DNA from 4 places in the Pseudomonas sp. HP_12 genome. Region 3 is predicted to be linked to each of the others. Evidence: predicted binding sites of a transcription regulator. Region 3 holds the regulator's gene; each other region holds the start of a gene.

Region 1 (7,130 bases), on a different contig from region 3:
CATACGGCTGTTGAATCCCGATTCAGGCTGCACCGCGAGCGGTGCATGATCAATTGCGGTGCGTCGAAAAGAGGTTTTTTCGAAGTCACTGGAACGAATCGATTGGCGATTTAGTCAACCTTTCTCACACCCAGGAGGCAAAACTATTATGGCAAGCGATATCACCGAACAACTGCGTGACGATCTTTATCAGAAAACCCGTTCCGAGCTGAACACTTTTCTCGACGAGACCAATGCCTTGCTGGCGGCAGGGGATGCCTTGAATGAGGATCGCACCACCCAGGCCCGTGAGCGGCTGAAGGATTTTCTGGCCCGCGGCACCAGCGCAGTGACCGAGATCGAGATGGAAGCCCAACCTGCGTTGACCCGTGCGGTGGGTAATGCCAAATCCTACGTGACGACCCATCCCTGGGCCGCCGTTGGCGTGGCTGCAGGCCTTGGCCTGGTTGCCAGCCTGTTGCTCAAACGCAACAGGGATTGAGGAGGCCATCGTGGTTCGCCGCCGATTTCCGGTGGATCCGTTAAGTCCGACCAGCGGCCGGCTTGCGTTCGCCGGCCTTTGCACGCCCGTCATTTACCCTCGTTATCGGCTGGTACTATTCATGGCGGGTACCGTAGCGGACGCTGGATTCGGCACCGCTCTGGCGCCGGCCAATGTCCTGCGCAAGCATCAATGGGGGATACGCATGAATGTCGACGAAGACACTGTTCGTCAGTTGGCCCAGTTGATCTGGGAGTCCGAAGGCAAGCCTGAAGGGCAGGAATCCCGTCACTGGGAAATGGCCACACGCCTGGCGGAGTCCGCTGCCATGGCGCCGGTTCGCACTTCAAGCAAGCACAAGGTCGATACGTTGTTCCCGTCGCCCGATGAGGCAGACCCCAACGTGTGACAGGTCTGGAGCTCGCCCGGACGCAGTGTCAGGGCAGAGCTCGGATCAACCGCGCAATCAAACAGCTCTCGGCTTCAGACTGACCCGGAAGCCTGCCGGGCAACGCGGCGATCACCTTGCCGTGCATCCATCAGCGCCCAATACCACATGCCCAGACCGCCCAGCGTCAATGCCGCTGCCGCATAGCCCGTGGCCGGCAGACCGTATCCCGCCGCAATCACGGCGCCACCCGCCAGCGGCCCAATGGCGTTGGCCATATTGAACGCGCTCTGCACCAGTGCGCCCGCGAGAGATTGCGCATGGGGCGCAACGTCCATCAAGCGGGTTTGCAGGATCGCCGCCAGGCCTACGCCACAGCCTATGAAAAACACCAGCGGAATGAGCAGCCACAGGTTATCGGTGGCCGAGGGATACAGCGCCAGCACCAGCGCGGTGAAGCCCAGCGAGACGCCAGCGGCGAGCATGGTGGCGCGGTCGGCGGCCCAGCCGCAGATCAGATTTCCCACCGTGGTACCCAGACCGAACACCGCCATTACCACCGGAATCATGAAGCTCGAGGCATGGGTGACCTCGATCAGAGTGGCGGCCAGATAGGTATACACGCAGAAGATCCCGCCGAAGCCGATCCCGGCGATGCCCAGGGTCAGCCACACCTGCCGCGAGCGCAGGGCGTTGAGTTCGCGCAACGGGCTGGCGTCGGCCTGGGCAGGGGACGCGGGCGCGAGGCAGCGGATCAGCACCGCCGTGATGGCAGCCAGCCCGGCAACAATGGCCATGCCCCAGCGCCAGCCGATGGTCTGGCCGATCCAGGTGGCGAACGGCACGCCGATGATGGTGGCGATGGTCAGCCCCATGAACACGCGGGAGACGGCTTGGGCGCGGCGATTCTTCGGCACCAGAGACGCGGCCAGCAGCATGGCCACGCCGAAATACGCGCCATGGGGAAACCCGCTCAGAAAGCGGAAGAACACCAGCCACGGCAGCGAAGGCGCCACGGCACTCAGCCCATTGGCGATTCCGATGAAGGCAGCGAGGGCCACCAGTAACGCCCGTCGCGGCAGGCGTACGCCGAGGACCATGATCACCGGTGAGCCAATCACCACGCCCAACGCATAGGCACTGATGGCGTGCCCGGCGAGCGGCTGGGTGACGTGGAAGTCGCCGGCAATAAACGGCAGCAGGGTCATCGAGGCAAATTCGGTGGTGCCGATGGCAAACGCGCCCATGGCGAGGGCGAAGAGCAGCCAGCCCATGTTGAATTCATGCGGGGTGTGGGAGGTATTCATGGGAGATCGAGAAGGGTTTCCGGGAAGAAGCATGCTGTGATACCTGAAACCGATTTCAGTTCAACCCGCGATACACGCCGACTGACGCGGGAGGCGCATCAGTCGGCGGTTCAGCTCGATCAGTCCTTGGGTTTGGCATCCGGCAGGGCCGCGCCTTTAGGCCATAGCATCCAGATCTGGCCTTGCTGCTTCATATTGCCAGCCAGCTCGCCGGCCGCGTCGCCGGTGCCCCAGAACATATCGGCGCGGACTTCGCCGGCGATGGCGCCGCCGGTGTCCTGTGCAGCAACCGGACGTACCAGCGGCGTGCCGTCGGGGCGGGTCGACGACAGCCACAACAGGCTGCCGAGGGGGATGACCTTGCGATCAATCGCCACGCTGTAGCCAGCGGTCAGTGGCACATTCAGCGAACCGCGCGGGCCTTCGGTGCTGTCGGGGCGCTGAGTGAAGAATACGTAGCTCGGGTTGCTGCCCAGCAGTTCATTCACGCGTTCGGGGTGCGCAATCGCCCAGTCGCGGATGCGGCCCATGGACACTTCGTCCTTGGTCAATTGCCCTTGCTCCACCAGCCAGCGGCCGATCGGCTTGTACGGGTAGCCGTTCTGATCGGCATAGGCGATGCGCAGCTGACGGCCGTTCTCCAGCTGAACCCGACCCGATCCCTGGATTTGCAGGAACTGCAGGTCGATGGGGTTTTCCAGCCAGGCCAGCACGGGGGCATTGGCGCCTTTGTTGCCGATGGTGGCGGCGTCGTCGTAGGGACGCAGCACGCGGCCGTCAAGGCGCCCGCGCAGGCGCTTGCCCTTGAGCTCGGGATAGATGCTGTCGAGGTTGACGATGATCAGGTCATCGGGCACGCCATACACCGCGACCGGGTGTGCGTCGTTGCGCTGCTCGCTGCCTTTGTAGATGGGCTCGTAATAGCCGGTGATCAGGCCGTTGGCGCCGTGCTCGGAGGAACGCAGGCTGTAGACCTGCAGCTGGTTCTTGAGAAAGTCGCGCACCGCCGCAGGATTTTGTGGCACCTGGGCGGCGAGGGCGCACGTGCCACCCCAGACCGGGTCCTTGGCCAGACGCTTGCACGCCGAGAACCAGCTGTTGTAGCCCGCCATCAGGTCGGTGTCGTTCACCGCCGGCAGTTTGTCCCACTCGACGCTGACGTAGGTCGTCGCTTCGGAGGGCTTGGTCTTCGGCGCACCGCCGTCACAGGCGGCGAGCAGGGCGATCAGGGGAGCGAGGCAAAATACGAAACGGCGCCAGTGCAGGCTTGTGGTCATCACGCGGGGTGTTTCCTGAGAATCATGCGAAGGCGGCTAGCTTGGTGAAAGCGGACGGCGGCGTCAAATGGATGAGGGAATCATTTGCATGAAAGCTCACATGCCCGCCGAATCGCTTTAAACGCGGATTTGCCGCCGACATTGCACTTTTTTGCCTTCAGCCGTTCTGACCTTGGCCGGGACGCGGCGATTGACGCGGTGTCCCGTTCGTTGAAACCTGGGATTGATGCTCGCCGTGTTCACTGTTTTATCCGTTTGCCGTCACCTGCGCCCGCTGTTTGCCCTGTGCATGCTCGGGCTCTGCGCGGCGGGTTGTACGCGCCAGGACGGCCGGGATGTCGCCACGCAGTTCAGCGAGACCCGCCCCCAGGAGTTCTTCCAGACCAGCGTGGACCGCATGGCCACACTGGCCATGGCCGACAACCTCGACAGCCTCTATCTGCTGATGAACAAACTCTACCTGCGCAATCCCGCCGAGTGGCGCAAGTCCGGCTTCGTTGACGCCGCAAGTGCGGAGCGCAACGTGCGACAGGCCATCGAGCAGCAGAAGCCGTTGCCGCAGTTGGGCACCCGGCGTGACCTCGCCGCGCTGAGCTACGCCCTGAGCCCGGAGTTTCTTGGCGACCGCGTCGGTGCGTTCATTTATGCCATCGGCAGCATGCTGGTCACGGCCCACGGCGGGCGCCTGGAATTTTTCATGACCGACCAGATCAACCCGACCTTCGTCAGCAACGCCGCGCGCAATATCGAGAAGGCCACCTGGCTGCTGAGCCAGCGACAGAACGCCAATGGCGAGCTGCTGCTGTTCTCCAACGAAATTTCGGAGGAGGGCAGCAACCTCAGTTTTGCCACCGAATTCGGCAAGATCGTGGCGCTCCTCGACCTGCTCACCCAGATGCTCGACGAGCGATATAGACGCATCGGTTTGAATTACGCCCAGAGCCTGCTGTTCCTGAACTTCCTCCCGGTGCAATAACGCCCCGCCGGGCCGGGGGAAAAACCTTTTTTTGCGCCCCTCATCCTTGGCGACTTTCGGTCGATAGCCCATCAGGAGTATGCAAAACAATTACAAAATATTTGGCATGGGGACGACGATGTTTAAAACAGTGCAGGCGCGCTATACGGTCATATTTGTGGCCTTGATTGTGGTGATCGCGGTGATCACCGAGCAGGGCATCGTTCACTTGGTCACGCCCAAGGTCCGCGCGACCCAGGAGCAGGTAGTCCTGAGCCAGGTTGATCAGATCGGCACGCGTATCCTGTCGGACCTGGCCCGCGTAGAGGCCCAGTCCCGGGCGATCACCCAGGCGGTGCCGCTGCTGGACAGCGATGGTATCGACAAGGTGCTGCCAGGTCTGGTTGACCAATACGGCGATCAGAAAGTATTTGGCGGCGGCGTCTGGCCGATGCCGGACAAGCGCACCCCGGGGCGCAACAAGCACAGCTCGTTTTTCCACCGTGACGGCAGCGGCCAACTGGTGGTGAGCAGCTTCTGGAACTCCGACCCTGCGCCCAACTACTGGGAACAGCCATGGCACCGCGCCGGGCAGAACGCACCCAAGGGCAAATGCGCCTGGGCCGCTGCCTATCAGGACGAAGCCAGCCCGCAGCCGCGCACCAACTGCGCCATGGGCATCTACAAGGATGGCGCGCTGTACGGCGTTTCGACCATCGACGTCACCCTGGGCTTCTTCAACGGCCTGATCCAGGAAAAGGAAAAAGACATTCAGGGTCAGGTGATGATCGTCGAGCGCGACGGCAAGATCCTGACCAACCAGAGCCGCATCCCCGGCGAAATCATCCTCAAGAACATTTCCGGTTTCAGCGGCCAGTCGATGTTCGCCAAGGCCATTCAGGAGGGGCTGGGCAAGATATCCGGCGACGCTGTGTATTCCCAGGAATACATCGACCCGCAACTGGGTGATCTGACCTTCTTCCTGCGTCCGGTCCCGGGCACGCCGTGGGTCATCGCCACGTCGCTGCCGACCGCCATGCTCACCGCCAGCAGTACCGAAGTGCTGAAGACCCTGGGCTGGTTGCAGATCCCGCTGGTCATTCTGTTGCTGGTGGTGCTGGGCTTTGCCTTCCACCGTCTGCTGGCACGCGTGACCGTTCTGCGCACCAACATCGACGCGCTGTCTTCGGGTGAAGCCGACCTGACCCGCCGTATTCCGATCAAAGGCCAGGACGAACTGGACGCTGTTGGCCATTCGGTCAACAAGTTCATCGCCTTCCAGCAAGCCATGATTGTCGAGGTGCGCAACGGCACCGAGCAGATCTCGGCCGGGCTGGTGCAGTTGCAGGATCAGTCGCGCAACATCAACCAGATCCTCAACCGCCACGCTTCGGAAACCGATCAGGCGGTGACCGCGATCAACGAGATGAGCGCCACCGCCGACAGCGTCGCCGAGAGCGCGACGCAGACGGCGAGCTTTACCCAGTCGGCCAATGACGCAGCGCAGCGTTCCCGTGACGTCGTCGACGAAGCGTCGGTCAGCGTGCGGGCGTTGGTGGCGGAAGTTGAAGACGCGACGAAATACGTGCAGGAAATGCAGGTCGATGCCAAGCGCATCACCGATGTGCTCGGGGTTATCGGCGGCATCGCCCAGCAAACCAACCTGCTGGCCCTCAACGCGGCCATTGAAGCGGCGCGGGCAGGCGAGCAGGGCCGTGGCTTTGCGGTGGTGGCCGATGAGGTGCGGGCGCTGGCCGGTCGTACCCAGCAGAGCACGTCGGAGATCAACGAGATGCTCGCGCGGCTGGAGCAGGGCGTGAGCACCGCCGTGGGCGCCATGGAAAAAACCAAAGTCAGCTGCCAGTCCACCGCCGACCGTACATCGCGGGTCAACGAAGGCCTGGATGGCATGGCCGGGTCTGTGCTGCGCATTCATGACCTGAGCGCGCACATCGCAACGGCGGCAGAGGAGCAGAGCGCGGTGACCGAGGAGATCAACCAGAACATGATCGCCATCCGGCACATGGTCGGTGAACTGGTGGGCTGTGGTCAGCAGACCGACACCAGCGTTGACGCGCTGATGGCGTCCAACGAGCGACTGGTGGCGATGATCGATCGCTTCAAGGTTCGCTAACCGGCGATTCATTCACTCGCACAACACAAAGCCGGAGCCCTTAAAGCTCCGGCTTTTTCGTGTGGATGCTCAGTAGCTTTCGCCGCGAATGTATTCCTGCATTTTTTCGATCAGCCTGGCCTGCTCGGCGATGGCCGCCTTGACCAGGTCGCCGATGGACAGCAGACCGATCAGCCGGCCTTCGTCCACCACCGGCAAATGGCGCAGCCGGCGGTCGGTCATGATGTTCATGCAGTGCTCGACGGTGTGCTGCGAACCCACGGTCTGTACGTCGTGGGTCATGATCTCGCTGATCGGCGTGCCGGCCGAGGCGCGGCCCTTGAGCTCCATCTTGCGGGCGTAATCCCGCTCGCTGACGATGCCAACCACCTTGCCATCGCGCACCACCGGCACGGCGCCGATGTTCTTTTCGGCCATCAACTTGATCGCCTCGAGGACCATCTCCCCAGGCCCGACGGTGTGAACGTCAGCGTGATGCGGGTCTTTCAACTTCAGTAGTTCGGCTACGGTCGTCATGCTGGCCTCTCCGGCGCGTTTCTTGTGAGCACGGCCTGTCTGGCCGTGCATAGAGAATCGTCGAGAGATGGC
Region 2 (7,130 bases), on a different contig from region 3:
GTCGCGTGGCGCCCCGGAACGCCCCGATGCTGCGCCATGCGCCCATCATCACGGTGTCGGCCACGCTGAGCGGAAAGCTCCGGTCGATCTCGGCGGCTTGGGGCAGATAACCAATATGCCGCGTTGCCAACTGATTGCGCTCGACGCGCCCGACCGCGGGTTTGAGCGTGCCGGCGATGGCTTTGATCAGCGTGGATTTACCGGCGCCGTTGGGGCCGACGATCGCCGTCAGGCTGCCCGCCGCGAATCGGCCGTTGGCGTGATGCACCGCTGGCCGGCGTTCGTAGGTCAGTGTCAGGTCATGGAGGTCAATGGCGGCACTCATGGGATCGCCACCGCCCAGGCAACGCCGATCCACAGCAAGACCAGCATGGCGAAGGAAATCAACACGCGTTTGCCGGCCGATTGAGCCAGCGCGGACGTTGCAAGGGAGGAAGGAAGCCGGGAATCGCGTTTCACAAAAAGGACTGCCTGAAATACTTTGTTATAGTATTACATCACCTTTGGGTTGATCTGAAAAGCGCGATTTGGGCGAAGTTCAGGGAGGCGACAGATTGCAGCACGCTGTTAAGGGTGGCGTTTCCCCGGCGCAACAAACCCTGTAGTTTTCGATCACTTTTCTCTTTGCCAGGATGATTTCCATGACTGCTTCTCACCGGCGTCCGGTACCCCTCGCCAAATGCTATCGCCTGCTCAACCACGGCCCGACTGTACTGATCAGCGCCGCTCACGAGGGTCAACGCAACATCATGGCGGCAGCGTGGGCGATGCCGCTGGACTTCCAGCCGCCGAAAGTCACGGTCGTCTTGGATAAATCCGTATGGACGCGGCGATTGCTCGAAGGCTCCGGCACGTTCGTGATCAACGTGCCGACCTTCAGCCAGATCGATATCGTCGAAACCGTCGGCTCGACCTCAGGGCTGGACATCTCCCAGGAGCAGGGCCTGGATAAATTCAAGGCTTATGGTCTGGAGACCTTCTCAGGCTCCCACGTTGAAGCGCCGTTGCTGGAAGGCTGCGCGGGCTGGCTGGAATGCCGATTGATTCCCGAGCCGCATAATCAGAGCGCGCATGATCTGTTCATTGGCGAAGTGGTCGCAGCATGGGCGGATGAGCGCGTGTTCTCCGAAGGGCACTGGCATTTCGAGGGGCATGATGCGCTGCGCACCCTTCACCATGTGGCAGGCGGGCATTTTCTGGTGATCGGCGATGGCGTGGATGGCAAGGTGCTGGAGCGGTCCGCTGACTGACCCACGTCCGGCTTGGAAGGCGCGCCCCCTTGGTGGAAGGGGCGCGGTGAAGCAGCTTTAAGTGGCCGGACGTGGATGCACCTCAGTCCTTCGACAGTTCGCCGTTCACAAGACGCCAGGTCTTCAACGGATTGCTGCCTTTCAACGCAGGGGGCAGCAGCGAGTCCGGCACGTTCTGATAACAGACGGGCCGCAGGAAGCGATCAATAGCGGTCGCGCCCACTGAAGTGCTGCGGCTGTCGGAAGTGGCCGGGAACGGCCCGCCGTGGACCATCGAATAACTCACTTCGACGCCGGTGGGGAAGTCGTTGAACAGAATCCGTCCCGCCTTGCGCTCCAGAATCGGCAGCAGCGCCTGAGCAGTTGCCTCGTCGCCATCGTCAAACTGCAGCGTCACTGTCAGTTGCCCGTCGAAGCTGGCAGCGACCTTCTGCAGATCGGCGACGTCGGTGCAGACGATCAACAACGCGCTTGGCCCGAAGTTTTCGTCCTCCAGGCCGGGGTTGGCGAGGAAGGTGGCCGAGTCGGTACGGAAGAAGGCGGGGCGGGCCTGGAATGAACCTTCGGCCTCCTGACCCTCCGCCACCAGCGTCACGCCGGATGCGCTGTGCAGATTATTCAGCCCGTTGCAGTAAGCGCCGTGGATGTTCGGCGTCAGCATGGTGGTCGGCAGTTTCTCGGACAGCGCCTTGGCCGAAGCCGACACGAACGTTTCCAGTGCGTCGCTTTCCAGTGCCAGCAGAATGCCGGGGTTGGTGCAGAACTGCCCCGCGCCCATGACGAGCGATTCGACAAAACCTTTGGCGATGGTTTCGGCGCGGGCCAGCAAAGCGGCCGGCAGCAGGAACACCGGGTTGATGCTGCTCATCTCGGCGTACACCGGGATCGGTACTGCACGCGCTTGAGCCGCTGCCACCAGCGCCAGACCGCCACGGCGGGAGCCAGTAAAGCCCACGGCTTGAATCAACGGGTGGCTGACCAGCGCCTGGCCGACAGCAATGTCTTTGTCGATCAGTAACGAGAACACGCCTTCTGGCATGCCGGTGTCGCGCGCGGCTTTCTGGATCACGCGCCCCACCAGTTCGCTGGTCCCCAAGTGAGCCGGGTGCGCCTTGACGATGACCGGGCAACCGGCCGCCAACGCTGAGGCGGTATCGCCGCCCGCAACCGAGAAGGCGAGGGGGAAGTTGCTCGCACCGAACACTGCCACCGGACCAAGGCCGATGCGCCGCAGACGTAAGTCGGCGCGAGGCAGTGGCTGGCGCTCTGGCAGCGCGGTATCGACCACGGCACCGTGCCAGCGCCCATCGCGCAGCAGGCTGGCAAACAGCTTGAGCTGATTGACCGTACGCATCCGCTCGCCTTCAAGGCGGGGCTTGGGCAGGCCGCTTTCGACATGCACGCGTTCGGTGAGCACATCGCCCAGATCGAGAAGACCTTGGGCGATGGCCTCAAGAAAGATGGCGCGTTGGTCGTCACTCAGTTGTCGATAACTGTCGAATGACGCTTCGGCCAGTTCGCACGCGGCATTGACGTCTTCCAGCGTGCTGGCGCCAAACGAAGGTGTCAGGGGGTCACCCGTGGTGGCGGCGAGGGCGAACACCTCTCCGGCCTGGCCCCGCACAGCACGTTGCCCGATGATCGTTTCACCAAGAATCTGCATTGCTCAACACCTCTCGAGGGCGGCGACCGTCAGTGGGTACCGCTGTGGCCAGCCTCTGAGGTTACATCATGGCGCTACGATCGCCACCCGTCCTGGTGTTGAGCTTACCGCCCGGCTTAGGGCCGAGCGTATTGCTGCAGCTTATTGCTGAACGGCGCTGAATCCTTCGAACGCCGTTTGCTGCTGGATCGCGCTGACGATGTTCTTGCGCGTGGCGGGCTGCTGGTTGCCGTCCTTGTCCACGAACACTTCGCTCTGCAGTTCGGCCTCATCGCCGTCACCCACGAACGAGAACCCCAGGAATTCAAAGGCTTCGCGGTCCATGTTGGCTTTCGAGCGTGGCGTGCGCAGGGGCAGGGTGACGCTGGCGCCGTCCTTGCTGATGACGAAAACCTCGGCTTCCTTCTTCGGCCGTGTCGCTTTGCCCTTGCCGCCACTCGGGTTGCTGACCGCTTGATGCGTCTGGTTCAGCACCTTCAACGCCAGGCTGTAGACGAGCTCCTGAAAACTCGGATCGTCTTTATAGCTGGAGAGAATCCGGCTGATCGGAAACTTCGCGCTCAGGTCTTCGAGCGCGGCCATGTCAGCGGCTTCGGCGTCCTTGAGCTGTTTAAGCTGACCCATCAGTTCGTAGGCCTGGTCGTCGTCGAATCGGTCATGGGCGGCGCGTATGGCCAGGCGCAGATCGCGAATCTGGTCGCTTTCCTTCGCGCTCTGGAAGGCGTCGAGCACCATCTCGCTGATGGTTTTGGCCTGTGGCACGTGTTGTGAAAGATTGATGGCTTCTTCGTAGGCTTGCTTCGACGACACGGCGTTTGCCGCCGGATCGGTATGGGAATCAGACATTGAACATCCACTGCTTCGTTAACTGGGGTTGAGGCGCGAAAAGCTCGGGGCGTTTCGAGGGGCGTAATCTATTGGACGAGGGCGCGGTTGTCACGGATTGCCGCTTGCACCCGGACCACAGGAAGATTGGCGTTGGACGCCTCAGACTAGACCACAGCATCAAAAAGCCCGGCAATTGCCGGGCTGGTCTTATACGCAGGTCCCGCCTTTGTGGTGAGAGCCCGTCCCGCCTGTCGGATGGGTGCCTTTCGGACACGCCGACGCGGAGAGTGAAACGATGGAAAGCAGAGCGACCAGTCCAGCGATAGCGATCTTTTTCATATAGCCTCCGTGCACTGCGAGATGCAGTACAGGGCTATCGGCGTTTTGGGATCCCACTTTAGCCACCGAACGCCAGAAACAACAAAGCCCGCACAAGGCGGGCTTTGTTGAGGTACTTGGTGGCTACACAGGGACTTGAACCCCGGACCCCAGCATTATGAATGCTATGCTCTAACCAACTGAGCTATGTAGCCAAGTGGCGCGCATTATTCGCTCAGATCGGAGATGTGTCAAGCGTCTCTTTGAAAAAATTTATCCACACGATCAATCGGTTAGCCTCGCGGCCATTCAGCCATTCCTCATCCCTGCACGTCGGTGACAGTTTCTAACTCGGCGCTGAGTGCTTTTGCCCCACTTTCGCGCACCCATCCTGCACCGTCCTCGGGCTCGTGCCCGGTTTGATGGCTTCGTGCTATCGGTCCGGTTCTTGCTTATGCCTGCCGCAACGCTGCCGTTATAGATGAAAGCGGCAGCAGATTTCGATAGGCCCAAACGCGTCCCTTGTTCAAAAGATGGGCGGTTATCGTTTTCAAAACACAGACATGGCATTTTGCCGGTAAGAATGTAAGGCAGCGCAGCGACGATCATTTGTCATGCAGCGTTTGTCGGTGAGGAGTAGTCGGCTATGCAGAGTCTTTTGTCGCCAGGCATCCGCCTGCTCGGACGTCTCGGGTTCGCACGCAAGTTTCAGGTGCTCTTCTTTCTGTTTATTTTGCCGCTGGCCGGCAGCCTGTGGATGATCGGCCAGGATTACCGCAGCAAGCTGGCGGTGATTTCTCAGGAGCAAGCCGGCGTGCGCCAGCTCATGGCGCTTGATGCGCTGGATGTGCAGCTGACGGCCCAGCGCAACCGCGCCGCGCGCTGGAAGGCCGCTGACATTCTTCATGATCCGACGCCGGCCGCGAAGGCAGCCATGGGCGCGCTGGATGCAGCGAATCCTGAATTGACCCGAACCCTGGCGTCCCTCGGCGATGAGCTCAAGGCACAGAACGCCAGCGAGGACATCTTGACGCGGTATCAGGCGCTGCAAGCCTCGGTCAAAGGCATGGATTCAGACTCCCTGCGCACGGTTGGCTGGTGGCCGGACGGCTACGACCGCTTCACATCCGCTCTTACAGCGCTGCAGAGCCTGCGCGAACAGATCGCCATGGACAGCGGCTTGATCCTAGACCCCTGGCTTGAAACCTACTTGCTGATGCAGATCGCGACGCAGCAGGCGCCGGACCTTGTCGAGCGGGTAGGGCGCATGGCAAGTATCGGCCAGTCGTCGATCGCGTCCGGACAGTTCTCGTTGCAAAGCCGTCTTCAGATGCGCGACCTGCGCAGTCGCATCGGCGACGCCCGCGATCAGTTGGTCAAAGCAGTAGGCTCGCTAAAAGCAAAGGCTTACCCGGGTATGGAGGTCTGGACGCGTCAGTATGAAGACAGTCTTCAGCGCCTCGATACCGAACTGAAAGTGCTCGACGACGGTGTGTTCGGCGGCAGCATCAAGCTCGACCCGGCCGGCTTCGAACGCAGCGTCGATAACGTCAGCGACGGACTGGCGGCCCTGCGCAAGCAGTCACTGTCTTCACTCACCGGCCGGCTCGATTATTACCATGAACAGGCTACTCAGCAGTTTGTGCCGGTGGCCGCGATATTCAGCATTCTCGCGCTCGCGGCGCTGTACCTCTTCATGTGCCTCCAGGCGTCGATTCAGCGCAGCGCCAAAGGCATCACGACCTTGGCCGAGTCCCTGCGTGACGGCAACTTGTGCGTCGAGGTCGCCGTTGAAGGGCGTGACGAACTGGCTGCCATTAGCACCGCGCTCAACGTTGCCGTGGTGCAACTGCGCACCAGTCTGCTGGGCGTCAACCACGAAACCCAGCAATTGGGCTCTGCGGTGCTGACCCTCAATGCGCAGTCCGGCAGCACACTCAACGAAGTCGAAGATCAACAACAGCAGATCAGCCAGATTGCAGCGGCGGCTACTGAGCTCGCCGCGACTTCCATGGGCGTCGCCCGCAGCTGTGAAGCCGCATCCGGCAGCGCCCAGGCCACCCGACGCATCGCTGAGGACAGCAGTCGCAACAGCCAGCGCACTACGGCGAGCATTCAGCAACTGAACCAGAAACTGACCGATACCGCCAACGCGCTGGGCAAAGTCAGTGAGCAGGGGCAGCAGATCCAGTCTGTGGTCGACACCATTCGCGGCATCGCCGAACAGACCAATCTGCTGGCGCTCAATGCCGCCATCGAGGCGGCGCGTGCGGGCGAGCAGGGCCGTGGCTTCGCCGTGGTCGCTGACGAAGTGCGCAGTTTGTCCCAGCGGACCCAGGCGTCGACCGCGCAAATTGCCGGGACCGTGGACAGCTTGCGCTCGACCGTCAGCCAAGCCGTCAGCCTGATGGAAGCGGCGTGTGGCCAGGCGGTGAGTGATGCGCAGTCGGTGACCGGGCTGGGCGAGCGGCTGGAAGAGATTGCCAGCGCCGTGCAGATCGTCACCGACACGCTGGCACAGATCGCCACCGCGGTTGAAGAGCAGGCCGCAACGGCGGACGAGGTCAGTGGCAACATCCAACAGGTGGATCAGGCTGCAGGCCGTTTGCTGGACGGCGCGCGTGCGGTCAATCAGGCTGCAGACACCCTGACCAAAGGCAGCAGGGCCTTGAGCGACAACACCGCGAGATTCCAGCTGGGGTAAGCCGCGCAAGCAAGGCACGAGGGCGATCAGCGCGCACGTTTTCACGGGCGCGCATGGGGTGTGGGTTGAAAGACGAAAGCCAGGCGACGTATAAGATTTGTCGCTTTCTCACCGTATTTCGATACCCATCGCCGTAGGGATTTTTCCATGACCGACAGCAGTGCCGCGGGTGCGGCGGTTTATTCGCCCCTGACGTTAGCGTTGTACGACGCGTGGGTGCTGGGCATTTCCAACCGGTATGCCTGGCGTTGCCCGACCGATGACGTGCTGTTGCCGTTCTTCCGCGCCAACGTACGTGCTCATCATCTGGATATCGGCGTCGGCACGGGTTACTACCTGGCGAAAGCCAAGCTGCCGCCGAACACCC
Region 3 (7,130 bases):
TGTGATCACCCTTGAGCCAAGGTTGGAACAGATATTGCTAAATAGTCTGCAGAAGGCAGGTCAGGGTCAGGAAGAAGGCGTTCTCCTCGAACCGAGCATGGCTGAGAAACTTCAGCGCTCGTTGATCGAAGCGGCGCAGCGTCAGGAGATGCAGGGGCAGCCGGTTATTTTGTTGGTCGCAGGTCCGGTTCGCGCCATGTTGTCCCGCTTTGGACGGTTGGCTGTACCGAATATGCATGTTTTGGCTTACCAGGAAATTCCTGACAATAAGCAAGTCACCATCGTAGCGACTGTCGGGCCTAACGGCTGAGGTAGTGAGTCATGCAAGTTAAGCGTTTTTTCGCCGCCGATATGCGACAAGCCATGAAACTGGTTCGCGATGAGCTGGGCGCTGAAGCCGCCATCATCGGCAACCGGCGGATCGCTGGCGGCGTGGAACTGACCGCCGCCCTGGACTACAAGCTGTCTGCGCTGGCCCCGCGTGTACCGAACATCGAACTCGAAGACGAGCTGCGCAAGACTCAGTCGCTCATCGTCACTGCTCAGGCTGAGCTGACCCACCGCAGCGAGCTGGACACTGTCGCCAACCGTCAGTTGTTCGCCGGCCTTGCGATGGATGACAGCAAGCAGATCGAACCGACGCTGGAAGAACCGTTTCGCCCGTCCGTCCACGCCGCAGTGGCCGCCGAACGCGCCGAGCGCAACGCCGAGCCGGGCGTTGGCGACCGCGCCTACGAAGCGATGCGTTCCGAATTGAACGGCCTGCGCGAACTGCTGGAAGTCCAGCTAGGCTCGCTGGCCTGGAACCAGCTGCGAGACGGCCGTCCGCAACAGGCCAATCTGTGGCGCCGTCTGCAACGGGTTGGCCTTTCCGGCCCGCTGTCCCGCGACTTGCTGGCGATGGTCCCGGACTCCAACGATCAGGCTCACACCTGGCGCATGCTGCTGGCCCATCTGGCCCGCATGATTGCCACGCCGGACGTCGAGCCACTGGAAGAGGGCGGTGTGATTGCCATGGTCGGTCCTGCCGGCATGGGCAAAACCACCACGCTGGCTAAACTGGCGGCCCGATATGTGTTGAAATACGGCGCGCAAAATATCGCGCTGGTGAGCATGGACAGTTTCCGCATTGGCGCTCAGGAGCAACTGAAAACCCTGGGCCGGATCCTCAATGTACCGGTCACCCACGTCGACCCGGGCCAGTCCCTGGCACAGGCGCTGGAGCCGCTGTTGCGCAAGCGCGTGGTGTTGATCGACACCGCCGGCCTGCAAGCCAGCGATCCGGCCCTGCGTCTGCAACTGGAAACCCTCGCCGGGCGTGGCATCAAGGCGCGCAACTACCTGGTGCTGGCGACAACCAGCCAGAAGCAGGTGCTGTCAGCGGCTTATCACAGTTACAAACGTTGCGGCCTGGCCGGGTGCATCCTGACCAAGCTCGACGAAACGGCCAGCCTGGGCGAAGTGCTCAGCCTGGCCGTGACACACGAACTGCCTGTGGCCTATCTCACCGATGGCCCACGGATACCGGATGATCTGCATTTGCCGCGTCGGCACCAATTGGTGAGCCGGGCTGTCAGCGTGCAGATGCAGGAGGAGCCGAGCGAGGAAGCGATGGCGGATATGTTTGCGGATCTTTATCACAGCACCGGCAAGCGCGCGGGCTAGGTGAAGAAAATGACAGTGGAATTTTCCTGCATCGATGGTCTGCCAGGCATTGTTCAGACACTGAACGTGCAGCCCGACATGTGGCTTAGGTCTAAGCAAGACAAGGTAAACAATTAACATGGGCAGCATGCATCCCGTACAGGTTATCGCGGTGACCGGTGGCAAAGGTGGCGTAGGCAAGACCAACGTTTCAGTGAATCTTTCACTGGCACTGGCCGAGCTGGGACGTCGCGTCATGCTGCTGGACGCCGATCTGGGTCTGGCCAACGTCGACGTATTGTTGGGTCTGACCCCCAAACGCACCCTGGCTGATGTCATCGAAGGGCGGTGCGAGCTGCGCGATGTCTTGCTGCAAGGCCCGGGCGGTGTACGCATCGTGCCGGCGGCATCGGGCACCCAGAGCATGGTCCACCTGACCCCGGCGCAGCATGCCGGGCTGATTCAGGCGTTCAGTGACATTGGCGACAACCTCGATGTGCTGGTCATCGATACCGCCGCCGGCATCGGCGAATCGGTGGTGAGCTTCGTCCGCGCGGCCCAGGAAGTGCTGCTGGTGGTGTGCGACGAACCCACATCGATCACCGACGCCTATGCCCTGATCAAACTGCTCAACCGCGATTACGGCATGAACCGCTTCCGCGTCCTGGCCAACATGGCCCAGAGCCCGCAGGAAGGGCGCAACCTCTTCGCCAAGCTGACCAAAGTCACCGACCGTTTTCTCGACGTGGCCCTGCAGTATGTGGGCGCCGTGCCGTACGACGAATGCGTACGCAAGGCCGTGCAGAAACAGCGCGCCGTGTACGAAGCGTTTCCGCGTTCCAAATGTGCCCTGGCGTTCAAGGCCATCGCGCAGAAAGTCGACACCTGGCCGCTCCCGGCGAACCCGCGCGGCCACCTGGAATTTTTCGTAGAACGCCTCGTGCATCAAACCAGCGCAGGGCCCGTCTCATGACAGCAAGTGGCTATCGCATGTACAGCAAATCGTCCAAAGACTCCCAGTATGAGCTGATCGAGCGTTATGCCCCGCTGGTCAAACGAATCGCCTACCACTTGCTGGCGCGTCTGCCGGCCAGCGTGCAGGTCGAGGATTTGATCCAGGCGGGCATGATTGGCTTGCTCGAAGTCTCGACCAAATACGACTCCACGAAAGGGGCCAGCTTCGAGACGTACGCGGGTATTCGTATCCGTGGTGCGATGCTCGACGAAGTGCGCAAGGGGGACTGGGCGCCGCGTTCGGTCCACCGCAACACGCGCATGGTCAGTGACGCGATTCGTGCAATCGAAGCAAAAACCGGCCGTGACGCTAAAGATCACGAGGTTGCTGCCGAACTTGAAATGAGTCTCGACGATTACTACGGGATTTTGAACGATACCCTGGGCAGCCGCCTGTTCAGCTTCGACGATCTGTTGCAGGACGGCGAACACGAAGGGCTGCACGAGGACGGCGCGAGCCAGTCCCTCGAACCGTCGCGGGATCTGGAAGACGAGCGCTTTCAGGCTGCGCTGGCCGAGGCCATTGCCAACTTGCCCGAACGTGAACGCCTGGTGTTGTCGCTGTACTACGACGAAGAGCTGAACCTCAAGGAAATCGGTGAGGTCCTGGGGGTCAGCGAGTCGCGGGTCAGCCAGCTGCACAGTCAATGCGCGGCGCGGTTGCGCGGTCGTCTTGGCGAGTGGCGCGCACGTTCGTGAATCAGGCGCAGGCCGTGAGGCCTGCGTGTTGCGTGTAAGACCGGCTGTGCAAGACGTGAGCGGGAAGCAAATGAGACACGGCAGGAGTCGGTCGAACCGGGTCGTAGATGATCCGGTTTCGCTGCGCTTGTTCCGGTCGATTCCACCCCCTCTTGATGTTCGGCACAGCCGGTATTGATTGAACGCGCGTTCAGGTGCTGAACGCGTTAAAGACTGCTTGGAGGTCGAATTGGACAAGAACATGAAAATCCTCATCGTTGATGACTTCTCAACGATGCGGCGGATCATAAAAAACCTGTTGCGTGACCTTGGGTTCACCAACACGGCCGAAGCAGATGACGGACTCACCGCATTGCCGATGCTGCAAAGCGGCGCTTTTGACTTCCTCGTCACTGACTGGAACATGCCGGGCATGTCCGGCATCGACCTGTTGCGTCAGGTGCGTGCCGACGAGCGTCTGCGCAGCCTGCCGGTGCTGATGGTCACTGCCGAAGCCAAGCGCGAGCAGATCATCGAAGCCGCTCAGGCCGGTGTGAACGGCTACGTGGTGAAGCCGTTCACCGCGCAAGTGCTCAAAGAAAAAATCGAAAAGATATTCGAGCGCGTCAATAGCTGATGTCCGCTGCGAGGGCGCTATGGATTCCAAAGATTCGACAATGGGTGACTTTGAGTCAACTCTGAAGAAACACGCACAAGAGCTGGTCGCGAGCCTTGAAAAAGGCAAGTTCGGCGATGCCGTGCAACTGATCCATGAGCTTAACCAGACCCGCGACCGCGGCCTGTATCAGGAAGTCGGCAAACTGACGCGCGAGCTGCACAGCGCGATCGTCAACTTCCAGATCGACCCGAACATGCCGCAGGCCGAGGAGGTCTCCCAGATCACCGACGCCACCGAGCGGCTGTCGTACGTCGTCAGGCTGACTGAAAACGCGGCGAACCGGACCATGGATCTGGTAGAGCTGAGCACGCCGTTGATGCACGGGCTCACTGAAGACGCCAAGTCGTTGAGCGCCGATTGGGGACGCTTCATGCGCCGCGAGATCAGCGCCGAAGAGTTTCGTGATCTGGCCCGCCGCGTCGATGTGTTCCTGACCCGCAGCGAGAAGGAGACCACCGAGGTCTCTGCGCACTTGAACGACATTCTGCTGGCTCAGGATTACCAGGACCTCACCGGTCAGGTGATCAAGCGCGTGACCACGCTGGTCACGGAAGTCGAGCGCAATCTGCTCAAGCTGGTGCTCATGGCGAGCCAGGTGGACCGCTTCGCGGGCATCGAGCACGACCAGGAAATGTTCCGTCAGCAAAAAGAACAAGAAAAACTTCACTCCAAGGGTGAAGGTCCGCAGATTCATGCCGATAAACGTGAAGACGTTGTATCCGGACAGGATGATGTTGACGATCTGCTATCCAGCCTCGGATTCTGATTCGGTCATTCTGTCTCGGACTTCAGGTTTTCTGTGAAAGTGGCTGCTGGACCCGCGCGCCAATGCTTCGACGAAAGCAATGCGCGCAGGCCGTCAGTGCAGCCTCCGGATCGGTTTGACGGTTAATTTTAGGAGCACCCCCCAATGAGCTTCGGCGCCGATGAAGAAATCCTTCAGGATTTTCTGGTAGAGGCCGGCGAGATTCTCGAGCTGTTGTCAGAGCAGTTGGTCGAGCTGGAAAGCCGGCCTGACGATGCGGACCTGCTCAATGCAATTTTTCGCGGTTTTCACACTGTAAAAGGGGGCGCCGGCTTCCTCCAGCTCAACGAGCTGGTTGAATGCTGTCACATCGCCGAGAACGTGTTCGACATCCTGCGCAAGGGTGAACGTCGCGTCGACTCGGAGCTCATGGACGTGGTGCTCGAAGCACTCGACACCGTCAACAGCATGTTCGGTCAGGTGCGCGAGCGCTCTGCCGTCACCCCGGCCACGCCTGAATTGCTGGCCGCACTGGCACGCCTGGCCGAGCCTGCCTCGGCAGAAGAAATCGCTGCGGCACCGGTGGTGGTTGAAGAGCCGGTCGCTGAAGCGCCGTCCGAAGACATTACCGATCTGGAATTCGAACAGCTCCTGGATTCGCTGAACGCCGTCAAGGCGCAAGCGGCAGGTGCGCCTGCACCGGCTCCGTCTGCGCCTGTCGCCCCGGCACCCGTTGCAGCAGCGCCGGCGGCAGCGGCTCCCGCTGCGCCGGCTGGCACTGCGGCCAGCGATGAAATCACTGACGCCGAATTCGAATCACTCCTCGATCAGCTGCATGGCAAAGGCCAGTTCGCCGTTGATGCGGTGCAACCGCCAGCGGCTGTGACGCCGTCTGCCGCACCGGCCAGTGACGAAATCACTGACGACGAATTCGAGTCGCTGCTGGATCAGTTGCACGGCAAAGGCTCGTTCTCGCCGGACGCCGTCGGCGCTGCGGCTCCTGGCGCTGCGGCACCTGCTGCCGCTGCACCTGCCGCTCCGGTTGCGCCCTCCGCTGCGTCGAAAGCCGCTGCGTCGGACGAGATCACCGACAACGAATTCGAAGACCTGCTGGATCAGTTGCACGGCAAAGGCAAGTTCGAACCTGCCGTGGCTGCCGGTGCAGCTGCAGCGCCGGCCGCAGCGGCACCGACCAAGAAGCCCGAGCCCGCCAAAGCCGAACCGGCCAAAGCGACGCCTGCTGCTGCAGCGCCGGCCAAAGCTGCACCGGCTGCTGCACCGGCACCAGCTCGCGCTGCTGCTCCGGCGCCTAGCGAAAAACCGCCGTCTGAAGCGGAAACCACCGTGCGCGTCGACACCGCGCGGCTGGATGAAATCATGAACATGGTCGGCGAACTGGTGCTGGTGCGTAACCGCCTGGTCCGCCTGGGTGCCAACAGCGCCGATGAAGCCATGTCCAAGGCCGTGTCCAACCTGGACGTGGTCACCGCTGACCTGCAGACCGCGGTCATGAAGACCCGCATGCAGCCGATCAAGAAAGTGTTCGGTCGCTTCCCGCGACTGGTTCGCGATCTGGCGCGTCAGTTGAAGAAAGAAATCAGCCTTGAACTGGTGGGTGAAGAAACCGACCTGGACAAGAACCTCGTCGAGGCCCTGGCCGACCCGCTCGTCCACTTGGTGCGTAACGCGGTCGATCACGGTATCGAGTCGCCGGAAGAGCGCGAGGCGTCGGGCAAGTCCCGGAACGGTCGTGTGATTCTGGCCGCCGAACAGGAAGGCGATCACATCCTGCTGTCGATTTCCGATGACGGCAAAGGCATGGACCCTGCGGTCCTGCGTGCCATCGCGGTCAAGCGTGGCGTGATGGACAAGGATGCAGCGGATCGCCTCAGCGACACCGACTGCTACAACCTGATCTTCGCGCCGGGCTTCTCGACCAAGACCGAGATTTCCGATGTGTCCGGGCGTGGCGTGGGCATGGACGTGGTGAAAACCAAGATCGCCCAGCTCAACGGCTCTATCAGCATCAATTCCACCAAAGGCCTGGGCTCGAAGATCATCATCAAGGTGCCGCTGACCCTGGCGATCATGCCGACGCTGATGGTCATGCTGGGCAACCAGGCCTTCGCGTTCCCGCTGGTCAACGTCAACGAGATCTTCCACCTGGACCTGTCGACCACCAACGTCGTCGACGGTCAGGAAGTGGTGATCGTGCGCGACAAGGCGCTGCCGTTGTTCTACCTCAAGCGCTGGCTGATCAGCTCGGCGGCTCACGAGGAGCAGCGCGAAGGCCACGTGGTGATTCTGTCGGTAGGCACGCAACGCATCGGATTCGTGGTGGATCAGTTGGTCGGCCAGGAAGAAGTGGTG
Region 4 (7,130 bases), on a different contig from region 3:
ACAAGGTTATCGGCCTCAATCTCAACGGCATCGGCGGGTCCGCGCTGACTGACAGCAGCATCGCGGTGCCTGAGACGCCGGGCGAAGGCATACCGGTGACGTACGTACCGGCGCGCAATACTGTTTTTCTTTCTCTCGCTTTGGGCTGGGCCGAAGTGCTCGGTGCCCGGGACATCTTCATCGGTGTCAACGCCGTGGATTACTCCGGCTACCCGGACTGCCGTCCGGAATTTGTCGAGTCGTTCGAGCGCATGGCCAATCTCGCCACCAAGGCTGGCGTTGAAGGCCAGGGCTTCACGATACAGGCGCCGCTGCAGATGCTGAGCAAGGCCGATATCGTTAAAACCGGTACGCGTCTGGGTGTGGATTACGGGTTGACGGTTTCCTGCTATCAGGCCGACGAGCAGGGACGTGCGTGCGGAAAATGCGACAGCTGCCGCTTGCGTGCTGAGGGCTTCGCCGCGGCTGGCGTGACGGACCCGACGCGTTATTTTTAAATTATTTTCGCTTGGGTGTTGAATTACTGTGAAATATCAGTAATATACGCGCCACAACGAAGCGGGTCGTTAGCTCAGTTGGTAGAGCAGTTGGCTTTTAACCAATTGGTCGTAGGTTCGAATCCCACACGACCCACCATTTCGAAAATCTGGAAGGCCCATGAAAATGCGGATTTCCAGATTTTTTTTTGCCTGTGAAAAAGTAGCTGCCGGCGCTGACTCAATAACTCAACGCCCCTCGCGTCCATCTCAAGCCTTGCCGAAAACCACGTCCAGGGACATCGAGTCAGTGTGCCGCATAGGGTTACTGCCTTGGCCCAGGGTGTCGTCATTGGGATGCTGATACGTCATCCCAGTGCCCAGCTCTTTGGTCAGGAAATCGCCTCCCTGTTTCATCTTCTCCGTAGACCCGTCGTACCATCCGGCGATGGTCTTGTTCCCCGCAGAATCAAGGGAAGTAATGCTGTCAGGTGCCTTGTCAGCGATACTTTGCTTGTCTCCGACTTCAAATCCTTTGCCGTCGCTCGCATAAATTGCAGCGTTGCGGCCATCAATGTCGCTGGTATTGATGAAGCCGTTGTAGAACTCCAGGCGGCTCGCATCAGACTTGTAGTTGCCGTCCGCGTCGGCCTGTTTGAGCAGGCCCGTCGTGTCTGCCTCGTACTTCATGGTTCCTTTTTGCCCAGGTTCCAATGACAGTTCACCTACCAGCTTTTCATTTTTGTCGAACTGGCCAATCTTTATCGCATGGTCTTGAGTATTGGTGATATTGAGCGAGTAAGGCCCGCTGCCAGCGGTGGCGGCGTCACCTACGGCGGTACTCTTGTCTGCGTGTGCAAGCGCAGCTGTCGCCTCCGGCGCAGCCTGTGCATTTGCCGCAGGTGTGGATGCCACTTGAGGCCCGGCTGATGATGGCTGGGCCGCACTTGTCGTCGCGGCTGCTTGCTGGAACCCAGCGTTAGCAGCCGCCGGCTGAGCGGGCGCGGAGACTGCCGCCGACTTGCCTTGCGGACTGCCACTGCTTTGAGAAGACGCGCCCGTGTCGCTCCGGTTTTGCTGCATGAATTGGGCGAGCGCCTGCATGATCTGCTCGACCAGATTACGTACCGATGCAGCCAGGTCCTGATCGGTGGGATTGGCCGCCTGCGCGCTGGCATTCACTCGGCTGTCACTGTTGTGGGGCGATGGTCCCCCGAAGTTCACCGACTGCGCACCGGCACCGGGCGACGTACCAAAATCGATGCCTCCGCCCGCTTGGCGCTGGTCAGTCAGACGCCCTTGGGGCGAGCCAAAATCGCTGTTATGCAAGCCGAAGAGCTGATCTACAGGCCCACTCACTTTCGTCGACATACGCCACCCGCTCTGGACTTTATACCGCTTGAGTGGCAACTGAACCGCTTTGGTTCCGTCATCCCACGCTATTGGGGCCCAGCCCGTTTTTTTTGACGCGGGGTGTATGAGCGTTCGCTTAGATGAGGGAGAGCAGGGTTTCCAGCTGACCGCGTTCCCAGGTGCTCAGCAGCTCAAGAGGATCAGTGCCGTAGCGTTGGCGGGCGTCAAACAGGTAGACCCGGCCTTCGGGGCTGAGGCAGCGGTCGCAGTGATCCAGGGCATTGTGCTCTTTGTAAAAGGTGATCAGCCAGCCATCAGCCTCTACGGTCATCAGGCCACTGTCGATGTCGACTTGAGCGTCGCCGCCCACCCGACGCATCACCCGAATGCCGAGGGCGATGTCACGCAGGACCTGACAGGTGTCACGCGCACTGAGAGGCTTTGCTGACAAATGGATGTCCCTTGATGGCTCGGCTAGCAGGGCGGCCGGGTGAAAACGTCTGCGCAAGGCATGCGCCTGTGGCATCGATTTGATAGCCTCGCGTCACTTTTTTGGAGAGACCCATGACCACAACCAACCAATCCAGAATGGCAGCGCGCTACGGGGACCCCGAGGCATCTGCGCTCGCCACCGGGAACGATACCATCGATCAGTTGCTCGACCATCGCAGCGTTCGCGCCTTCAGCGCCGAGCCTCTGCCGGATGGGCTGATGGAAACACTGGTTGCTGCTGCGCAGTCTGCAGCCAGCTCTTCAAACCTGCAGGTCTGGAGTGTGGTCGCTGTGCGGGACACCGATCGCAAAGCGCGTCTCTCGGCACTTGCCGGTAACCAGGAATACATCCGACAAGCGCCGCTGTTCCTGGTATGGCTTGCCGACCTCTCTCGCGTTTCCCGTGTAGCCGAGCAGCAGCACGCCGAACTGCATGCACTGCCCTACCTCGAAAGCCTGTTGCTCGGAACGATAGATGCCTCACTGGCGGCTCAAAATGCAGTAGTGGCACTCGAATCGTTGGGGCTTGGAAGCGTTTACATCGGGGCCATTCGCAATGACATCGAGGGGGTGGCCAAGGAACTTGTACTGCCTGCACATGTTTATCCCGTATTTGGCCTCTGCGTCGGGTACCCCTCCAGTGAAATGCCAGCGAAGGTCAAACCGAGGCTTCCACAGGCTGCGGTGCTTCACCACGAAACCTACGCAGCGGGGCCAGAGCCGGACGCAGTTGCCACTTATGATCAGCGGTTGGGGGCTTTCTACCAACGCGAGGGAATGAGGGCAAACGGTTGGTCGGAACAGGTCGTCAACCGACTTCGTGACACCTCAAACCTCCATGGCCGTGAACATTTGGTTGAGCAGTTGATCCGGATGGGTTTTGGCCTTCGTTGATGACGTGGCTCCAGGGATTCAGTCATGCGGTCAGCGCGCCTTGATTGTGCATGACTGATGCAGCGTTCAGCGTCAGTGCGGCGGGCAGGAAGTCGTTTCGACCTTCGAAGCGATGAGGTCGCCCAGCCACCTGTGGGCGGGATCGCGGTGCAGGCGTTCCGGCCATAATGCGACGCGGCTGGGTAACCTCTTCACCGATCCGCCACTGCCGTTTCGTTGACAGAATGCCAGCGATTATGAGATCCCGGCATTCACGCTCAAGCCGCACCTCGCGCCGGGGCGCCACGACTTTGGCATCCATTACACCAACGTCGATTAAAACTGACGCAATTGTGCCGACTTCGGTTGGCCCCCCGACCAACGCCACGTCCTGTCCTTCAAGTCAGATTTTCCGCGGCCGATACAGAAAAAAGCTCGGCGTATGTAACGCATGCGCCCTGCGATCCTTTCCTGTGAGCCAACGATGAACCCACTCAAACTCTTCAATCGATCCCGTGCCAACCGCCAGGAAGCGATCAGCATCAACTGCACCGCTGGCGAGCTGGACCGTGCCCTGGCGGGCGTGCGTTCAGTTCCCGTTCTGGTGACAGGCTTCGTCTCTCCGCATCTGGACATCGACCACATTGCCGCCCGCATAAAGCAGCGGTTTCCCGATAGCGCGCTGAGCCTGTGCACCACGTCAGGCGAGCTGTGCAACAGTGCGACCGGTTTGTACTGTGCAACCGGCGATCGTTGGGACCGCATCGTCTTGCAGCTCTTCGAGCGCAGCGTGATTGCATCGGCCGAAGTGGTGATGGTGCCACTGGAGTGTGAAGATATCCGCAGCGGTGGCAAGCGCATGGAGATGCGTGAGCGCATCGAAAAACTGGTCAGCAACATCAAGCGTGCGCAGGTCAGCACGGCCATCGACCATCGCGACACGCTGGCCTATGTGGTGTTCGACGGCTTGTCGGCGTCCGAATCGTTCTTCATGGAAGCGCTCTACGAGTCCGGGCGTTTTCCCTGCCTGTTTGTCGGCGGCTCGGCCGGTGGCAAGTCGGATTTCAAGAAGACGCTGATCCACGACGGCAAGCGCAGCTATCAGAATCATGCGCAAATTGTTTTCATCAAGACCGCCGCCGACATCCGTTTCGGCGTGTTCAAAAGTCAGAATTTCCAGCCCGCCGGGCTGACCTTCAGTGTCCTGACCGCTTCCGTCGAAGACCGCACCATCGACCAGGTGATCGACAGCAAGGGCAACATCATGAGCATGGTCCAGGCGCTGTGTAACGCCTTCGATTGTGACGCTCGCGCCCTTGAGAAGAATCTGGCTGATTACTCCTTCGCCATTCGGGTGGGCAGCGAGTTGTTCGTGCGATCAATCGCGCGCATCGACCATGCACAGCAAATCATTCAGCTGTTCTGCGACGTGGCCCCCGGCGAGGAACTGGTGATGGTCAAGCGTACGCCGTTGCGCGAAGCCACCCGCGTGGATTACGAACAATTCCTGCGCGGCAAGGGCGGGCAGCCCGTCGCGGCGATTCTCAACGACTGCATCTTGCGTCGGGCCAACAACGGCAAGGATCTGGGCAGCATGACCGGATTGTTCGGTGACGTACCGCTGGTGGGGTTCTCGACCTTTGGTGAAATTCTCGGCCTGAACCTGAACCAGACGCTCACGGCGATCTTCTTCTTTCGGGTGGCAAGAGGCGCGTCATTCACGGATGAGTATGTGGACAATTTCATCGCGCGCTATGGCGAATTCAAGGCGTTTTTCCTGCGCCGCCAGCTTAAGAAGATGGTGGGTTTGAATCACGTCATCGTGAAGCAGATCGAGGCGTTCAAGCTCAACGACTTCAACACCGCGCTGGACACCCGCGGGCTGGATACCAAAGTCCTTCCGGTCTTCGAAGGCCTCGCCGCACTGGGTCGAGTCCTTGCCCAGGCCGGTCAGCAGCAGGAAGAGATGTCCACGCAGATCAAGCACTACTCCGGCGAGCTGCACCTGTCGATGGACGATCTGGCCGGCACGATTGACCAGCAGAACACGGTCTCGACAAACGCCGGCAATACCGTTGTAGCGCTGGTCAGCCAGGCGGACGAAGCGGTGGTCGGCGCACGAGCCCTCGCGGAATCGAGCCTGCGCATCCAGTCCATCGTGCAGGTCATTCAACAGATCGCCGGCCAGACCAATCTGCTGGCGCTCAACGCTGCGATCGAAGCGGCGCGGGCAGGGGATCTGGGCCGAGGCTTTGCCGTGGTCGCCGACGAAGTGCGCAAGCTGGCGGAAATCACCCGCAAGAACGCGGCCGAGATCGGCGTCGACATTGACTTGCTCTCCAGCGAGATCCAGCGCGTGGCGCAGCAGATCGAGGACCAGTCCACCGGCGTCGGCGCGCTACGCGAAATGCTCGACTCACTGGAAAACTCGAACCAGGCCACCGAAGGCACGGCGCGGCGCACCAAGGCCATCGCCGATACCTTGACCGGCTTGACCCACGCCAGAGCTTGACCCACGATGCCCGTTTTCCGCGATCAACCAAAACGTGGACCACGAGCGAGTTATGGCAAAAAGACCTTCGATAGAGCAGCGGCGCGAATTCGGCAATTTTCTGTCCAGCCGACGGGCGCGCCTCGACCCGAACGATTTCGGCCTGCCAGAAGGGCCGCGCCGCACCCCGGGACTGCGCCGTGAGGAAGTGGCGGCGCTTGCCGGGGTCAGCGTCAGCTGGTACACCTGGCTTGAACAGGGCCGCGACATTCAGCCCTCGCCGGACGCGCTGCAACGGATATCCAAAGTCCTCAAGCTCGATCGTGTGGAGTCCGCGCACCTGTATGCGCTTTCCGCACTGGAGGTGCCGGTTGCTGCGACCGGCGGCGGGGTGACCGCCGGCCTGGAAATGCTGGTGCGCGCAATCAACCCCATTCCGGCGTATGTGCGCAACGCTCGGCTCGACATCCTGGCGTGGAACGACGCCATCGCCGAGCTGTTCGTCGACTACGGTTCGTTGCAGCCCCATGAGCGCAACACGCTGCGTCTGTTGTTTCTGTACATCCCTTACCGAACCATCATTCTGGATTGGGAGCAGATGGCACGTGGCATGATCAGTGCGTTTCGGGCATCGCGCGCGCTGGCCCAGGACAAGGCACCGTTCGACAGCCTGATCGAAGAACTCTCGTCCCTGAGCCCTGAATTCAAAGAGTGGTGGCAGGACACCGAGGTCAAAGGTTTCGAGGAGGGCCGCAAGCGTCTGCTGCACCCCATCAGCGGCCATATCGATTTCACCTACGTCGCGCTGACGCCTGAAGGGCGGCCGGACCTGTCGCTGGTGACCTACATTCCCCGCCACACTGCCTATGACTCACGGTCATAGGATAACAACACGCCTTCCTGGCTTATTCGGGCTTGCCTAGAGTGGCGGTCATCGCAGCGCACATGCGCTGCACCGACCGTCAACGAGGTAATCACGATGTCTGACTTGAGCCCGATCTCCGCCGCAAACGTCGCTACGTCACGCAACCCGGCCACCGGTGAGCTGATCGCCACTTACCCCTTCCAGACCCAGACCGACGTCGAGCAGTTGCTGGACGTGAATGCTGCTGCTTTTCGTCTGTGGCGCGCCACGCCGATGCGCGAGCGCGTAGCGGCCTATCGCCGTCTGGCAGACACCCTGCGTGGGCGCTCGGAGTCCTTCGCTGCGCTGATCACCGCTGAAATGGGCAAGACCCTGGCGGCGGCCCGTGGAGAAGTGGAGAAGTGCGCGGCCACGATCGAGTGGATTGCTGACAATGGCCCGGCGATTCTTGCCGATGAGCCCGTCAATGTAGGCAGCGACGACGAAGTACACGTGTCCTTCCTGCCGATTGGCACTGTGCTGGCGGTGATGCCCTGGAACTTCCCGCTGTGGCAGGTGATTCGTGCATCCGGGCCGATCA

The links. The regulator FliA, encoded in region 3, starts transcription of late flagellar genes. The targets are predictions, from matches to a motif close to CTAAAGTTTNNNNNNNNNNNGCCGNTAA.
Region 1: a site for FliA is predicted at 4,469-4,496, ahead of ACYASU_RS00260 (methyl-accepting chemotaxis protein). Genes of this name have one in related genera too.
Region 2: a site for FliA is predicted at 4,511-4,538, ahead of ACYASU_RS15350 (methyl-accepting chemotaxis protein). Genes of this name have one in related genera too.
Region 4: a site for FliA is predicted at 3,592-3,619, ahead of ACYASU_RS09355 (methyl-accepting chemotaxis protein). Genes of this name have one in related genera too.

Annotation. Positions count from the first base shown of each region.
Region 1 is NZ_JBTOQG010000001.1:36,616-43,745, forward strand. It holds gene ACYASU_RS00235 (ElaB/YgaM/YqjD family protein) at 149-481, shown strand; gene ACYASU_RS00240 (DUF2934 domain-containing protein) at 603-890, shown strand; gene ACYASU_RS00245 (MFS transporter) at 965-2,176, opposite strand; gene mltA (murein transglycosylase A) at 2,296-3,453, opposite strand; gene ACYASU_RS00255 (hypothetical protein) at 3,743-4,429, shown strand; gene ACYASU_RS00260 (methyl-accepting chemotaxis protein) at 4,548-6,542, shown strand; gene ACYASU_RS00265 (CBS domain-containing protein) at 6,612-7,058, opposite strand.
Region 2 is NZ_JBTOQG010000023.1:13,920-21,049, forward strand. It holds gene aztA (zinc ABC transporter ATP-binding protein AztA) at 1-325, opposite strand, end outside; gene ACYASU_RS15325 (hypothetical protein) at 322-459, opposite strand; gene ACYASU_RS15330 (flavin reductase family protein) at 642-1,250, shown strand; gene ACYASU_RS15335 (aldehyde dehydrogenase (NADP(+))) at 1,333-2,913, opposite strand; gene ACYASU_RS15340 (hypothetical protein) at 3,055-3,759, opposite strand; tRNA gene ACYASU_RS15345 (tRNA-Met) at 4,198-4,274, opposite strand; gene ACYASU_RS15350 (methyl-accepting chemotaxis protein) at 4,706-6,763, shown strand; gene ACYASU_RS15355 (class I SAM-dependent methyltransferase) at 6,911-7,130, shown strand, end outside.
Region 3 is NZ_JBTOQG010000005.1:2,065-9,194, forward strand. It holds gene flhA (flagellar biosynthesis protein FlhA) at 1-310, shown strand, start outside; gene flhF (flagellar biosynthesis protein FlhF) at 322-1,665, shown strand; gene fleN (flagellar synthesis regulator FleN) at 1,784-2,617, shown strand; gene fliA (RNA polymerase sigma factor FliA) at 2,614-3,357, shown strand; gene ACYASU_RS05405 (chemotaxis response regulator CheY) at 3,599-3,973, shown strand; gene ACYASU_RS05410 (protein phosphatase CheZ) at 3,993-4,781, shown strand; gene ACYASU_RS05415 (chemotaxis protein CheA) at 4,926-7,130, shown strand, end outside.
Region 4 is NZ_JBTOQG010000010.1:70,776-77,905, forward strand. It holds gene queC (7-cyano-7-deazaguanine synthase QueC) at 1-497, shown strand, start outside; tRNA gene ACYASU_RS09335 (tRNA-Lys) at 561-636, shown strand; gene ACYASU_RS09340 (hypothetical protein) at 747-1,847, opposite strand; gene ACYASU_RS09345 (DUF7693 family protein) at 1,966-2,280, opposite strand; gene ACYASU_RS09350 (NADPH-dependent oxidoreductase) at 2,394-3,215, shown strand; gene ACYASU_RS09355 (methyl-accepting chemotaxis protein) at 3,679-5,706, shown strand; gene ACYASU_RS09360 (helix-turn-helix transcriptional regulator) at 5,759-6,568, shown strand; gene ACYASU_RS09365 (NAD-dependent succinate-semialdehyde dehydrogenase) at 6,674-7,130, shown strand, end outside.